Regions from separate parts of the Mesorhizobium sp. WSM4935 genome, predicted to be linked through region 4. Evidence: predicted binding sites of a transcription regulator. Region 4 holds the regulator's gene; each other region holds the start of a gene.
What was found. The regulator LexA, encoded in region 4, represses DNA repair genes until DNA is damaged. The targets are predictions, from matches to a motif close to TGTTCNNNNTGTGTTCNG.

Region 1 (3,209 bases), on a different contig from region 4:
GAAGCCACCGGCCAATCGCAGGCGCATGTGCTGCGGATCTGCGTTCTGCCGACCTTCGCGGCGCGCTGGCTGTTTCCGCGGCTTTCGGCCTTCCAGCATCAATATCCCGACATCGAGATGCGGGTTTCGACCTCTTACGCCACGCATGAATTCTCGACCTCGGAATATGATCTCGAAATCCGCTATGGAGACGGCAATTTTCCCGGCCTCACCTCGGAGCTGCTGTTCAAGGAAGATCTGACGCCGGTCTGCAGCCGCAAGCTCTTCCATGAGGTGCTGGGCGACAAGCCGCTGTCGAAGGTGACGCCGGAGGACCTGCGCTATTTCACACTGCTGCACTCCGACACGTGCACGCAGAACTGGCAGTCATGGCTGGGCTTTGCCGGCGCGAGCTTCGTGCTGGGCGAAACCAGGAGCGTCTATTTCGATTCCTGCATGATGTCCTACGAAGCGGCCAATGCGGGGATGGGCTTTGCCGTCGCCAACCGCGCCTATATGGCAAGCGACATCCGCGCCGAACGGCTGGTTGCGCCCTTCGCGGTCCACCATCCCAACACGGCCGGATGGTATTTCGTCAGCCCCATCAAGGCGCTCGGCGCACGCAAAGTGGAGCTGTTCAAGCATTGGATCATGGCCGAGGCGGCGCTAACGCAGCGCCAGTTGGACATGGAGGTCGCCAACGTGCCGGTGAGGCGCTCGGCGATGGCGTGAAGATCACTCTTGCACAATGCTCGCTTGAACGAACGCGGGACCGGGGGCGCTGCGACGGTGCCTTCCTGAATTCGGGTTTTCCGTTTCCCCTGAGGCTTAATAGCCGGCTACCGCGATCACGCCATGACGCAAAGCGGAGACTCAGCTATGTTGGATCGTGCGGCGGGCCTGATTTTCCCGCTTGGCCGGCGCTACCGAGCTTCCTCCCAAGCAGCGCCGGCCTTCTTCGTTTCGGCCGGCGATAACTTGACGTTTAAGGCCGACGATAACTCGACCCGCCCCCTGCCCTATTGCTTCGGCGCCGTACCCTGCTGGTCTCCGCCGGTGGTCGATTTCGGCACCGGGTTCTTGTCGACCTGAGGGTTCTGGTTGACTTCATCGCCCGGCGCCTTGGTGGGCTGCACGCTGTTGTCGCAGGCGGCGAGCACGAGCCCTGCCGCGAGAGCCAGCAGCACAGGAAGTTTCTTCATGACGACCTCCTCTCGTTCGCCCCTTTCATGAAGGGCAAACGAGGCGGTGGCGGTTTGGTTGCGTGGCGCGGGGAACCAACCGGCCCGCGTCCGGTTGAAATCCCGAGCCAATCGAACGCAACGAGGAAGTGATCATGGTCCGTCTGCTGCTTGTCGGCCTTTTTGCCTACACCGCCTATCGCGTCGCCGTGAGGATCATCGACGAGGTGCCCGGAAACGTCACGCCGCTGGATATGCCGGGCGATGAAAGGCGCAGGCTGCGGCGGCAGTCGGCGGCGATGGGGGTGGAACCGAAGCGGTAGCGGTTTTTTCCGCCTCGGCGGAGGAAAGGCGGCCGGGCGAAGCCGAAGACGGATTGGGGAATACGCTCTTTCGGCTGGGAATATCCCTTCCAGTGAACGCATTTCTTGAATGCGGGCGCAGCCCCCTCTCCGGCCACCTCTCCCGCTTGCGGAGCGAGGAAATTATTGCGAACAAAGCGGAAACGATGCTTGATGGGCGATGAACATCGCCGCCCGTGATTCGTCCTTCGAGACACCCGCCTATCTTGCCCGGCTGAACGACGAGCAGCGGCTGGCGGTGGTGCATGGTGACGGCAAGGTGGCGACGCCGCTGCTGGTGATCGCGGGCGCGGGCTCCGGCAAGACAAACACGCTGGCGCATCGCGTCGCGCATCTCATCGTCAAGGGCGCCGATCCGCGCCGCATCCTGCTGATGACCTTCTCGCGCCGCGCCGCGGCCGAGATGGCCAAGCGGGTGGAGCGCATCGCCGGCGAGGTGCTGGGGCGCGACGCGGCGATCATCGCCGACGCGCTGGCCTGGGCCGGCACGTTTCACGGCATCGGCGCAAGGCTTTTGCGCGATTATGCCGAGCAGATCGGGCTCGATCCCGCCTTCACCATCCACGATCGCGAGGATTCGGCCGACCTGATGAACCTTGCCCGGCACGAGCTGGGTTTCTCCAAGACCGAAGGCCGCTTTCCGACCAAAGGCACCTGCCTGCAGATCTATTCGCGGGCCGTGAACGCGCAGTCCCCTCTCGGCGAAGTGTTGGGCTCCGCCTTCCCCTGGTGCGCGGCATGGGCGGACCAGTTGAAGGAACTCTTTGCGGCCTACGTCGAGGCCAAGCAGGCGCAGAACGTGCTCGATTACGACGATCTCCTGCTCTACTGGGCGCAGATGGCGGCCGAGCCGGAGATCGCCGCGCATCTTGGTTCCCGCTTCGACCATGTGCTGGTCGACGAATACCAGGACACCAACCGGCTGCAGGCCTCGATCCTGCTCGCGCTGAAGCCCGACGGCGCCGGGCTCACCGTGGTGGGCGACGACGCGCAGTCGATCTATTCCTTCCGCGCGGCGGAAGTGCGCAACATCCTCGATTTCCCCAAGCAGTTCGTGCAAGGCGCCGAGATCGTCATGCTGGAGCGCAATTACCGCTCGACCGAGACGATCCTGGCCGCCGCCAACAGGGTGATCGGCGAGGCCAGCGAGCGCTTCACCAAGAACCTCTGGACCGAGCGCCGGTCCTCGCACAAGCCGCAGTTGGTCAGCGTGCGCGACGAGGCCGAGCAGGCCAATTATGTCTGCCAAGCGATCCTGGCCGAACGCGAGGCCGGCACGGCGCTGAAGGCACAGGCGGTGCTGTTTCGGACCTCGAGCCACAGCGGACCGCTGGAGGTGGAACTGACGCGCCGCAACATCCCCTTCGTCAAGTTCGGCGGCTTGAAATTCCTCGACGCCGCGCATGTGAAGGACATGCTGGCAATGCTGCGTTTCGCCGAGAACCCGCGCGACCGCGTCGCCGGTTTCCGCGTGCTGCAGCTCATGCCGGGGATCGGCCCGTCCGCCGCCTCGCAGATCGTAGATGCCATGGCGACATCGCTGGACGAGACGCTGGGCCTTGCCCGGTTCCGGCCGCCGCAGCGCGCCGCGCAGGACTGGCCGGTGTTCCTCGACATCTATAGCGGGCTGCGCGCCGGCGCCAAATGGCCGGCGGATCTGGAACGGATCAGGCTCTGGTACGAGCCG
Region 2 (3,209 bases), on a different contig from region 4:
CGAGCAGCAGCGGGTCCTTCTGGATAGCAAGAGCTGCCGGGCAATCCAGGATGCGCTCGAAATAATGGCCGCTGAGCAGCGAGCGGCCGAAGCGCTTCTCGGCCTCGGCATGGTCGCCCGGCATGAATTCAAGGCGGCGGTCGAAATTGCCGAAGCAAGGTGTACGCTGCGCGAAGGCGGCGATTTCCTGATGGATCGCGGAGGGCAGCATCAAGCCCGAAAACAGGCCTTCGGCGCGCAAAGCCTCGACCGCCGCCGCACGGTCGGTGCCGACGAACATCGTCTCTGCCGCATTGTCGAGAGGGCGGGCTCGTTTGGCGCCCAGCCAGTGCATGCGGCGCCCTGGCATGGTTCGCGCCAAAACGAACATCGGCAGCCAGGCCGGGTTTTCGCGAAGATCCTTCATGTAGGTCGGGATGCGCACCGCAATGCGCCTGAACAAACTGCCGCTGCGGGCAATGGCTTCCAGACTGGTTGCGACTTCCAGACTGGTTGCGCCAGACTTGTCGGGGGTGGAAGAGTCCATCGGATCCTCGCATCCGCGGCGTCCGCCATCGGCCGCCTACCGCTTCGAACTTGCCCAATCCCCAATGCCCCATATTAAGGAATGCTAATCCGGTGTTGAATTTTGTGCAACGCACAAAAGATCGATGTGGTGAATTTTACCGGATCTGCCCTTCGCACCTGGGAAGAAAGCCGTTGCCGGCCTCACTTCGGCGGCGCCACCCAGATTTCGGCGTTTAACCGCCTGGTCGCCAGGCCGCGCGCCAGGGCTTCGGCGCTGCGCGCGCTCTTTGCCAGAGCCAAAGCCTGCCGCTTGCTGATGACGAGACCTTCGGCCAGCGCACGATTGCCTGAAAAGATGCGAGCCAGGAAAGGCGCGCGATCGGCGCGGGCGCGCGAAAATCGCGCCGGCATGGTCTGTCTCGCCGTATGGGCGACGACCTCGTCGATCCAGCCCTCGGCGAGCCGAGCGCCGGGTTCCAGCAACAGCAGCCAATCGCCCTTGGCCTGGCCGATGCCCACGGCGATCCCGCCGGTCACATGATGGCAGCCGGCATGCTCGGCCACCCGATGCGTCTGGTCGGTCGAGCCTTGATCGCAGACGATCACGTCGCGCACCACCCCTTCGACCGCGGCGCCGACCAGCGAGGCGAGCGTACGGGCGAGCCCCTCCTCGTCGTTCTTGGTTTCGATGACAACGCTGAGCATTTTTAGCCGAATAGCGGAAAGCGCGGCGATGCGCCAGTTGCGCGTTCCAGCGAAAAAGTTCTTGCTTTGTTCTCATCGGCAAAATAGGAATAGTTTCATGAACAGAGCGATTCGAAAGCCTGCCGACAGTCCTTGGGAGAGGGCGAAAATGGAACAGATCGTGCGCGCCGACATTGCCGCTTTCGGAGCAGGAAGAGCCGAGATGGCGAACGCGATGATCGAGCAGAGTGGCATGCGCGTGCGGCCCGACCGGAATCGCGGCCGCTCGGCCGGCATCAACCCGTCCGGCCGGTTCGAGCCGGTCAGCCGGCATGTGTTCGACGACGGCTGGAACTCGCTGGAGGAGCTGCCGCCGTTCAAGACGGAAGTGCAGGTCGAAAAGCCGCGCACCATCATCACGCGCAACGAGTCGCCCGACATTTCCTTCGACCGTTCGATCAATCCCTATCGCGGCTGCGAGCATGGCTGCGTCTATTGCTTTGCCCGGCCGACGCATGCCTTCATGGGCCTGTCGCCGGGGCTCGATTTCGAATCGAAGCTGTTCGCCAAGCCGGATGCGGCGCGCATGCTGGACCGGGAATTGTCGAAGCCGGGCTATCAGCCGCGCACGATTGCCATCGGCACCAACACCGATCCCTACCAGCCGATCGAGAAGCAATACCGGATCATGCGCGAGATTCTGGAAGTGCTCGAGGCGCGCGGCCATCCGGTCGGCATCGTCACGAAGTCGGCGCTGGTCACGCGCGACATCGACATTCTTTCGCGCATGGCCGAGCGCGGTCTTGCCAAGGTGGCGCTGTCGGTGACGACGATGGACCGGATGCTGGCGAGAACCATGGAGCCGCGCGCGTCGACGCCGACGAAGCGGCTGGAGGCGATCAGGCAGCTTTCGGATGCCGGCATTCCGGCATCGGTGATGGTGGCGCCGATCATCCCCGGTCTCAACGATCCGGAGATGGAGCGCATCCTCGATTCGGCCAGGGCCGCCGGCGCGCGTGAGGCCGGCTACGTCATCCTGCGCCTGCCGCTCGAGGTGGCGCCGATCTTCAAGGACTGGCTGTTGCGGCATTATCCGGACCGCTACCGGCATGTGATGTCGCTGATCCGGTCGATGCGCGACGGCAAGGATTACGATTCGGAATGGGGCAAGCGCATGAAGGGCGCCGGTCCCTATGCCTGGCAGATCGGCCGGCGATTCGAGATCGCCGCCAAGCGGCTCCGCCTCAATGTCGAGCGACGACAGCTTCGCACCGACCAATTCGTCGCAGGTTCCGGCGCCGGCGAGCAGCTGATGCTGCTTTGACGCCAGCACCGGCCATGACGGCCGGCGTTAAGCAATTCCAGGCAAAGCGAATTTCCGTCTGGAATTGCGATTTGTTTCGAAATTCCGTCCGGCCCTTGTCCCCCGGCCGTGAGACGGTGCCTTCCCGGTCCGACGCCCCATCCGACCCGGAAGGACTTGCGGAGAATCGGAGCCGATGCGAACCTCGCCGCACCATGGCTCGCCCGCGTTCCGATTCTCCGCTTCTCTTTGAAATGGTCGAGAAGCCCGACTTCTCGATCGAGACCAAGGCGATGGCCGACGGGCTGTGGCCGGTCGCCGGCATGGACGAGGCAGGCCGCGGTCCGCTGGCGGGTCCGGTGGTGGCCGCCGCGGTGGTGCTCAATCCCGCCAATATTCCGGAAGGCCTCGACGATTCCAAACGCCTCACCCATTTGCAGCGCGAGGCGCTGTTCCTCAAGATCCTCGGCTCGGCGCTGAGTGTCTCGATGGCCTCGATCAGCGCCGAAGGCATCGACAACAGCAACATCCTGAAGGCAAGCCTCGAAGCGATGCGCCGTGCCGCCGCGGGCCTCTCGCTGCAACCGAAGCTCGCCCTGGCCGACGGCCGCGACGTTCCCCCTGGTCTCGCCTGCGAAGGCCGGGCGCTCATCAAAGGCGACCAGCGCTCGCAATCGATCGCCGCCGCGTCGATCGTCGCCAAGGTGATGCGCGA
Region 3 (3,209 bases), on a different contig from region 4:
GCCGGCTTGATCAGCGCCGGCACGAAGACGTGGTAGGCACCGAAGCGCACGCCCAGGCGGCGGAGCGCCGCGCGGCCTTCCTGGTCGAGCGACTTCATCTCTTCCGCGATGTCGCGGCGGTTGATCAGGCCGAAATGCTCGACCAGCTGGAAGGCGATGCCGCGCGCTATGCCGGTGATCTGGTCGGCATTCTTCAAGTCGACCAGCGGCTTCAAAAGCGACTCGATCTGGAAGTTGACGAAACGCTCGGCGCGCGCGGCGACCTTGTCGCGGGCAGGGCCGGTCAGCTGCTCGTCGGCAAGCAGGACCAGGCGCGGTTTCAGCGCCTCGTCGCCGGCGACCAGCGTGCCGATCGGCGCGCCGATCCAGCGCAGCACGCCGTCCGAGCCCAGCGCCAGGTCGCCATTGGCGCAAGCGGCAAAGCGTTCGGCGCGCGCGTCGAACTCGGCCGCGAGCGCCTTCTGGGCGGCGGTGCGCACCGCCTTGGCGTCCTCGCCGCCGGCGCTCTGGTCGGCGGTGAAGCGGAACCCTTGCAACTCGCCGACATGATGGCCTTCGACGAGGACGGTTCCGGTAGGGCTGATTTCGGCTTCAGGCATGGTATTTTCTCTAAGGCGCCGCATGAGGACGGAAGTCCTGCGGTCTACGAAGCGTTTCGTCAACCGCTCATGCAGCGCATCCGACAATCTGTCTTCGATTTCGCGTGTCTTTTCCTGCCAGTGTAGCTGATCGGCCAGCCAGCCCGGCCGGTTGGAGACGAAAGTCCAGGTGCGGATCTGCGCGATCCGGTGCGACAGCGTGTCGATGTCGCCGTCCGTCGTGTCGGCGCGCCGCACCTGCTCGGCCATGTAATTCTCATCAACATGGCCATGGCGCGCAAGGTCCATATAGATGGAGGCGATGAGGTCGGCATGCTGCGCGGGCGCGATCTTGCGGTAGTCGGGCAGCGCGCAGGCTTCCCAAAGCAGCGCCACCCGCTCCTTGCCGGTGGCCAAAGCGCGGATGTCGCCGTCGCGCGACAGGTGCTCCAGGGCCTGTGCGTCCACCGCCGGCAGCGCGCGGGTCAGGCCTTCGACCGGCGCGCTGGCCTCGATCGAGCGCTTCAGCGCGTCAAGGCTGGTGAAATCGAAATCGGCGGTGCGCCATTGCAGCACCTTCACCGGATCAAAATCATGCGCCTCGATCTTCTGCACCAGATCCTCGTCGAACGGGTCGACCTGGCCGGTGACGCCGAAGGTTCCGTCGCGCAGATGCCGGCCAGCGCGGCCGGCGATCTGGCCGAGCTCGGCGGCGGTCAGGTTGCGGTATTGATAACCGTCGAACTTGCGGTTCTGGGCGAAAGCGACGTGATCGAGGTCGAGGTTCAGACCCATGCCGATGGCGTCGGTAGCAATGAGATAGTCGACATCGCCGGACTGGAATATCTCGACCTGCGCGTTGCGGGTGCGCGGCGAAAGCGCGCCGAGCACGACGGCGGCACCCCCCTGCTGGCGGCGGATCAGTTCGGCGATGGCGTAGACCTCGTCGGCCGAGAAGGCGACGATCGCCGTGCGCCGCGGCAGCCGGGTGAGCTTCTTCGAGCCGGCATAGGCAAGGTGCGACAGGCGCGGCCGCGTGACCACGGATACGCCCTTCAGCAGTTTCTGCAGGATGCCGTGCATGGTGGCGGCGCCCAGAAGCAGCGTCTCCTGGCGGCCGCGCAGATGCAGGATGCGGTCGGTAAAGATATGGCCGCGCTCGAGATCGCCGGCCAGCTGCACCTCGTCGATGGCGACGAAGGCGGCGTCGGTTTCGCGCGGCATTGCCTCGACCGTGCAGACCGAATATTTCGCGCCGGCAGGCACGATCTTCTCCTCGCCGGTGATCAGCGCCACCTTGGGGGCGCCGACCTTCTCGCAGACGCGCGCATAGACCTCGCGGGCAAGCAGCCTCAGCGGCAGGCCGATGATGCCGGTTTCGTGCGCGACCATGCGCTCGATGGCAAGATGGGTCTTGCCGGTGTTGGTGGGGCCTAGCACGGCCGTCACGTCGCGGCCCGAAAGGATCAGCGGCTGGGAGTGTTTCGGCTGGATGTTCATCGGCTCGGAAATAAGACTTTCTGCCGCTTCTGGTCGGAGGCGCGGCGGCGCCGCCGCGTGTGACAGCCGACACATAGGGATTTAGGAGCCCGAGCGAAAGCGGAATGTTCTTCTGGGGGCAGGCTGGAAGCGGCAGCCGGTCAAAAACCGGCTGTCGTTAACGGCTGGAACGAGTCTGGAACGAATCGGCGACGAATCGCTGACTCGTTCTGATTCAGGTTTTGTTCACGGCTATATGTGGAGTTTTTGACGGTGAGTCTCACCACATGCTGAATCGGGGAGATTGGCCCAATTCATGCTTCGCCTTCGCTGGAGCCAGGCCGTCGTTAACCTTTGCCGGTGACCGGTCGCGGCCGGCTTGGGGTGCTTGGTCAAGATTATGAAATTGTTGAACTTTCTTAATCGCTTTTTACGATTTCAGCGATGCTCGGGCTGCTCGCCGTTAACTTTTCGGCCAAAGCCGGAACGAATCGGCGACGAATCAGCGATGCGACGGTTTTCCCGGTTTGTTCACCCCTAAATATGGTGTTATCCACAGCTCGCCCACCGATAATTCACAGGTTGTGTGGACACTTGCGCACAAGAAGTGCAGCGGCCGTTAACTTTTGCGTGCCGAATTGAGGCAAGGTGTCACGCCGGCCCGGCCGGCGGACAAAAAAGGCGGCTCCGGTGCCGGGGGCGCCCCGGCGACGAATGATGCCGAGCGAAGTACCGGGGTCAGGCGAAATACTGGCCGCCATTGGCGGTGATGGTCGAGCCGGTGATGAAGCCGGCCTCGTCGGAAGCCAGGAAGACGACGCAGCGCGCGATCTCTTCCGGCTCGCCGAGGCGGCCGACCGGGATCTGCGGGATGATGCGCTCGCTGAGCACTTTCTCGTCGATCGCCTTGACCATGTCGGTGGCGATATAGCCCGGACAGATGACGTTGACTGTGATGCCGGCGCGGGCGCCTTCCTGGGCGAGGGCCTTGGACAAGCCGATGTCGCCGGCCTTGGCGGCGGAGTAGTTGGCCTGGCCGGCCTGGCCCTTCTGGCCGTTGATCGAGGAGATGGTGATGACGCGGCCGAACTTGCGGTCGCGCATGCCGCTCCACAAAGAATGCGTCATGTTGAAGACGCCCGAGAGATTGGT
Region 4 (3,209 bases):
GCAATGTGCGCCGCCGCGGGCTCGACTTCGTCCAGGGCGACGTGGTGCTCGAAAAGGGCCGCGTGCTCGACGCGGCGGCCCTTTCGCTTGCAGCCTCGGCCAACCATCCCGCCTTGAATGTCGTGCGCCGGCCGCTGGTCGCGATCATCGCCACCGGCGATGAACTGTTGCCGCCGGGCAGCGCGCTCGGCCCTGATCAGATCATTTCGTCCAACGCCTATGGCGTCGCCGCCGCCGCCCAGTCGGTCGGCGCGCGTGCGCTCGATCTCGGCATCGCCGCCGATCGCAAGGAAGCGATCGCGGCGCTGGTCCGGAAAGCAGTCGAGGCGAACGCCGATGTCATCGTCACGCTCGGCGGCGCCTCGGTCGGCGACCACGACCTGATCCATGACGTGCTGACCAGTGAAGGCATGCGGCTCGACTTCTGGAAGATCGCCATGCGCCCCGGCAAGCCGCTGATGTTCGGCCGCCTTGGCAATGTCCGCTGCATCGGCCTGCCCGGCAACCCGGTGGCCAGCATCGTCTGCTCGCAGCTCTTCCTGAAGCCGCTGCTTGCCAGGCTCGGTGGCCGCGACCACAGGCAGAACCTGCGAACGGCCCGGCTGGGCGCAGCGATGCAGGCCAACGACCTCAGGCAGGACTATGTGCGCGCCGTCATACGCGAGGACGCCGGCACGCTCGTCGCGACCCCGTTCGGCATCCAGGACTCCTCGATGCTCAGAACGCTCGCCGACGCCAACGGCCTGATCGTGCGCGAGCCCTTCGCGCCGGCAGCCGAGACCGGCGCCGAATGCAGCGTTCTGATGTTACGCTGAACAAATCGTCAACGAATTCACTAAACTTTAAACGGTTGCGGAACACAACTGGAACAGATAGTGTTTGTTCTGGGTTTGTTTTTCTGATTCTGGTTTCAGAACCCGTGGGGGCCGCCATGCTGACGCGCAAACAACATGAACTTCTGATGTTCATCCACGAAAGGCTGAAGGAAAGCGGGATTCCGCCGTCTTTCGACGAGATGAAGGAAGCGCTCGACCTCGCCTCCAAGTCCGGCATCCACCGGCTGATCACGGCGTTGGAGGAACGCGGTTTCATTCGCCGGCTGCCGAACCGGGCGCGCGCGCTGGAAGTGCTGCGCCTGCCCGACTCGATCGCACCCGGCCTCAATGCGGCGAAGAAGTTTTCGCCAAGCGTCATCCAGGGCAGCTTGGGTCAGAACAATCTCAGCCGTCAGGTCAAGCCGGCTGCGCCATCGCGCGCCCCGACGCCAAGCAACGACGACGATGCCGGCTCGGCCGTATCCATTCCGGTGATGGGTCGCATCGCCGCCGGTGTGCCGATCGACGCCATCCAGCACCAGACGCATTCGATCACGGTGCCGCCGGACATGATCGCCGGCGGCGAGCATTATGCGCTGGAGGTCAAAGGCGACTCGATGATCGAGGCCGGCATCTTCGACGGCGACACCGTGATCATCCGCAACGCCAACACGGCAAGCCCGGGCGAGATCGTGGTGGCGCTGGTCGATGATGAGGAAGCGACGCTCAAGCGCTTCCGCCGCAAGGGTGCCTCGATCGCGCTGGAAGCTGCCAACCCGGCCTACGAGACCCGCATCTTCGGACCGGATCGGGTGAAGGTGCAGGGCAAGCTCGTCGGGTTGATCCGCCGCTACTGATCCGGTTGCGAAGGTTTCGCATCCGTCCGCTCAGGCTTTTGATAAGGCGGCAGTCCTCTCGCCTCGCGGGTATACTTGCGCTGTTCGTGCCAAGGCCGGTACGGCTGCTCGACAGCATATTGGATGGCCGGTCGCGCGGTTGCCGATTGGGGATCGAAGAAGACGGCGGCGCTGCCGTCGCGCGCCAACTGCCGCTTGGTGACGACGAGCACGCGCGGATCGCGGCAGGGGTTGTAGGCGGTGGCGTCGTTGATGACGACGAGGTCGGCAAAGCCGCAGGCCGGCCGGGCGCTGTCGCGGGTTTCGGCGAGTGCGACGATGGCGCCGGACGGATGCCGGCCGATGCAAAGATCACCCGTGCAGTAGAAGGGCGAGCCGGGCGGCAGATCGACGGGATCGACGATGTTCAGCGCATCTTTGGCGAACGTCTCCGGCGGCACGATTTCCTCGGCTTTCAGCGCCCGTTTCCAATTGTCGGTGGTGAACTCGTTGGCGCGTGCACGATTGACGGCAAGCTCGCCACCGCCGATCGGCATCGCCACCAGATGCGCGTCCTCCGAAATGAGCACGTCCGGCGTGCGGACATGCGGAATGGCCAGCAGCGCGGCAAGCGCGAAGGGAACGGCGGCAAGCCTCAGCCAGGTGGTGGCCATTGTCGCAATGACCAGCGCGATCGTCGCCAGCAGCACCGACTGGATCGAGATCAGCCCGACGGCGTCGACCGGTGAGCGTTCGGAGATCCATGCCGAAATGGCGATCATCGCCGTCAGTCCCTTGCCCATCACAAAGAGGAACGGGCCGTCGAAACCGAAGGGCATGGCCAGCGCGCTCAACACGGCAAACGGCATGACGATCAGTGACACGATCGGCATGACCGCCAGATTGGCGAGCAGACTGAGCGGCGACACGCGCTGGAAATGCCAGATCGCAAACAGCAATGTCGCGCTGCCCGCGATGAGCGACGTCACGGCGGCGCCGCCTACGCCAACCGCCAGTTTTCGCGACAGGAACCCGAGGAACGAACGCTTTGCCGGCGGCGCGATCGTTTTGCCGGCGCGATAGTCGGCAAAGCCGGCATAAGCGCCGACCAGGGCGGCGGTGGCGGCGAAGGACATCTGGAAGCTCGGGCCGACCACTTCGTGCGGCGAGACAAGGATCACGGCGATAGCCGAGATCGCCAGGTTGCGCATGGTGAGCGCCGCACGGTCGAAGAGCACGGCGGCAAGCATCACGGCGAGCATGATGAAGCTTCGCTCGGCCGCCACCACGATGCCCGAGATGACGAGGTAAGCGGCGATCGAGATGAGCGCGATTCCGGCGGCATATTTCTTCACCGGCCGGCGCGAAGAGAAATCCGGAAGCAGCGCGAAGGCGCCGCGCAAAAGGACCATGATCGTGCCGGCGACTAGCGCCATGTGCAGACCGGAGATCGAGATGATGTGGTAGATGCCGGTGCGCCGCATCGACTCGTTGATCGCTTCCGGAATGCCGGCGCGCACGCCGACGATCAGCGCCGCCGCGATCTCGCCCTCGGACC

Region 1: a site for LexA is predicted at 1,640-1,657, ahead of P9273_RS23880 (ATP-dependent helicase). Genes of this name have one in related genera too.
Region 2: a site for LexA is predicted at 1,269-1,286, ahead of P9273_RS15980 (PA0069 family radical SAM protein). Genes of this name have one in related genera too.
Region 3: a site for LexA is predicted at 2,244-2,261, ahead of P9273_RS27450 (helicase-related protein). Genes of this name have one in related genera too.

What each region holds. Positions count from the first base shown of each region.
Region 1 covers NZ_JARTVR010000012.1:111,229-114,437, reverse strand. Annotated here, with positions in the region: gene P9273_RS23895 (LysR substrate-binding domain-containing protein) at 1-711, shown strand, start outside; gene P9273_RS23890 (hypothetical protein) at 999-1,181, opposite strand; gene P9273_RS23885 (hypothetical protein) at 1,316-1,483, shown strand; gene P9273_RS23880 (ATP-dependent helicase) at 1,683-3,209, shown strand, end outside.
Region 2 covers NZ_JARTVR010000005.1:284,136-287,344, forward strand. Annotated here, with positions in the region: gene P9273_RS15970 (hypothetical protein) at 1-526, opposite strand, end outside; gene P9273_RS15975 (glycosyltransferase) at 709-1,212, opposite strand; gene P9273_RS15980 (PA0069 family radical SAM protein) at 1,361-2,515, shown strand; partial or broken gene P9273_RS15985 (ribonuclease HII) at 2,710-3,209, shown strand, end outside.
Region 3 covers NZ_JARTVR010000017.1:5,332-8,540, reverse strand. Annotated here, with positions in the region: gene P9273_RS27450 (helicase-related protein) at 1-2,078, opposite strand, end outside; gene phbB (acetoacetyl-CoA reductase) at 2,796-3,209, opposite strand, start outside.
Region 4 covers NZ_JARTVR010000003.1:386,796-390,004, forward strand. Annotated here, with positions in the region: gene P9273_RS09890 (molybdopterin molybdotransferase MoeA) at 1-815, shown strand, start outside; gene lexA (transcriptional repressor LexA) at 932-1,672, shown strand; gene P9273_RS09900 (ComEC/Rec2 family competence protein) at 1,666-3,209, opposite strand, start outside.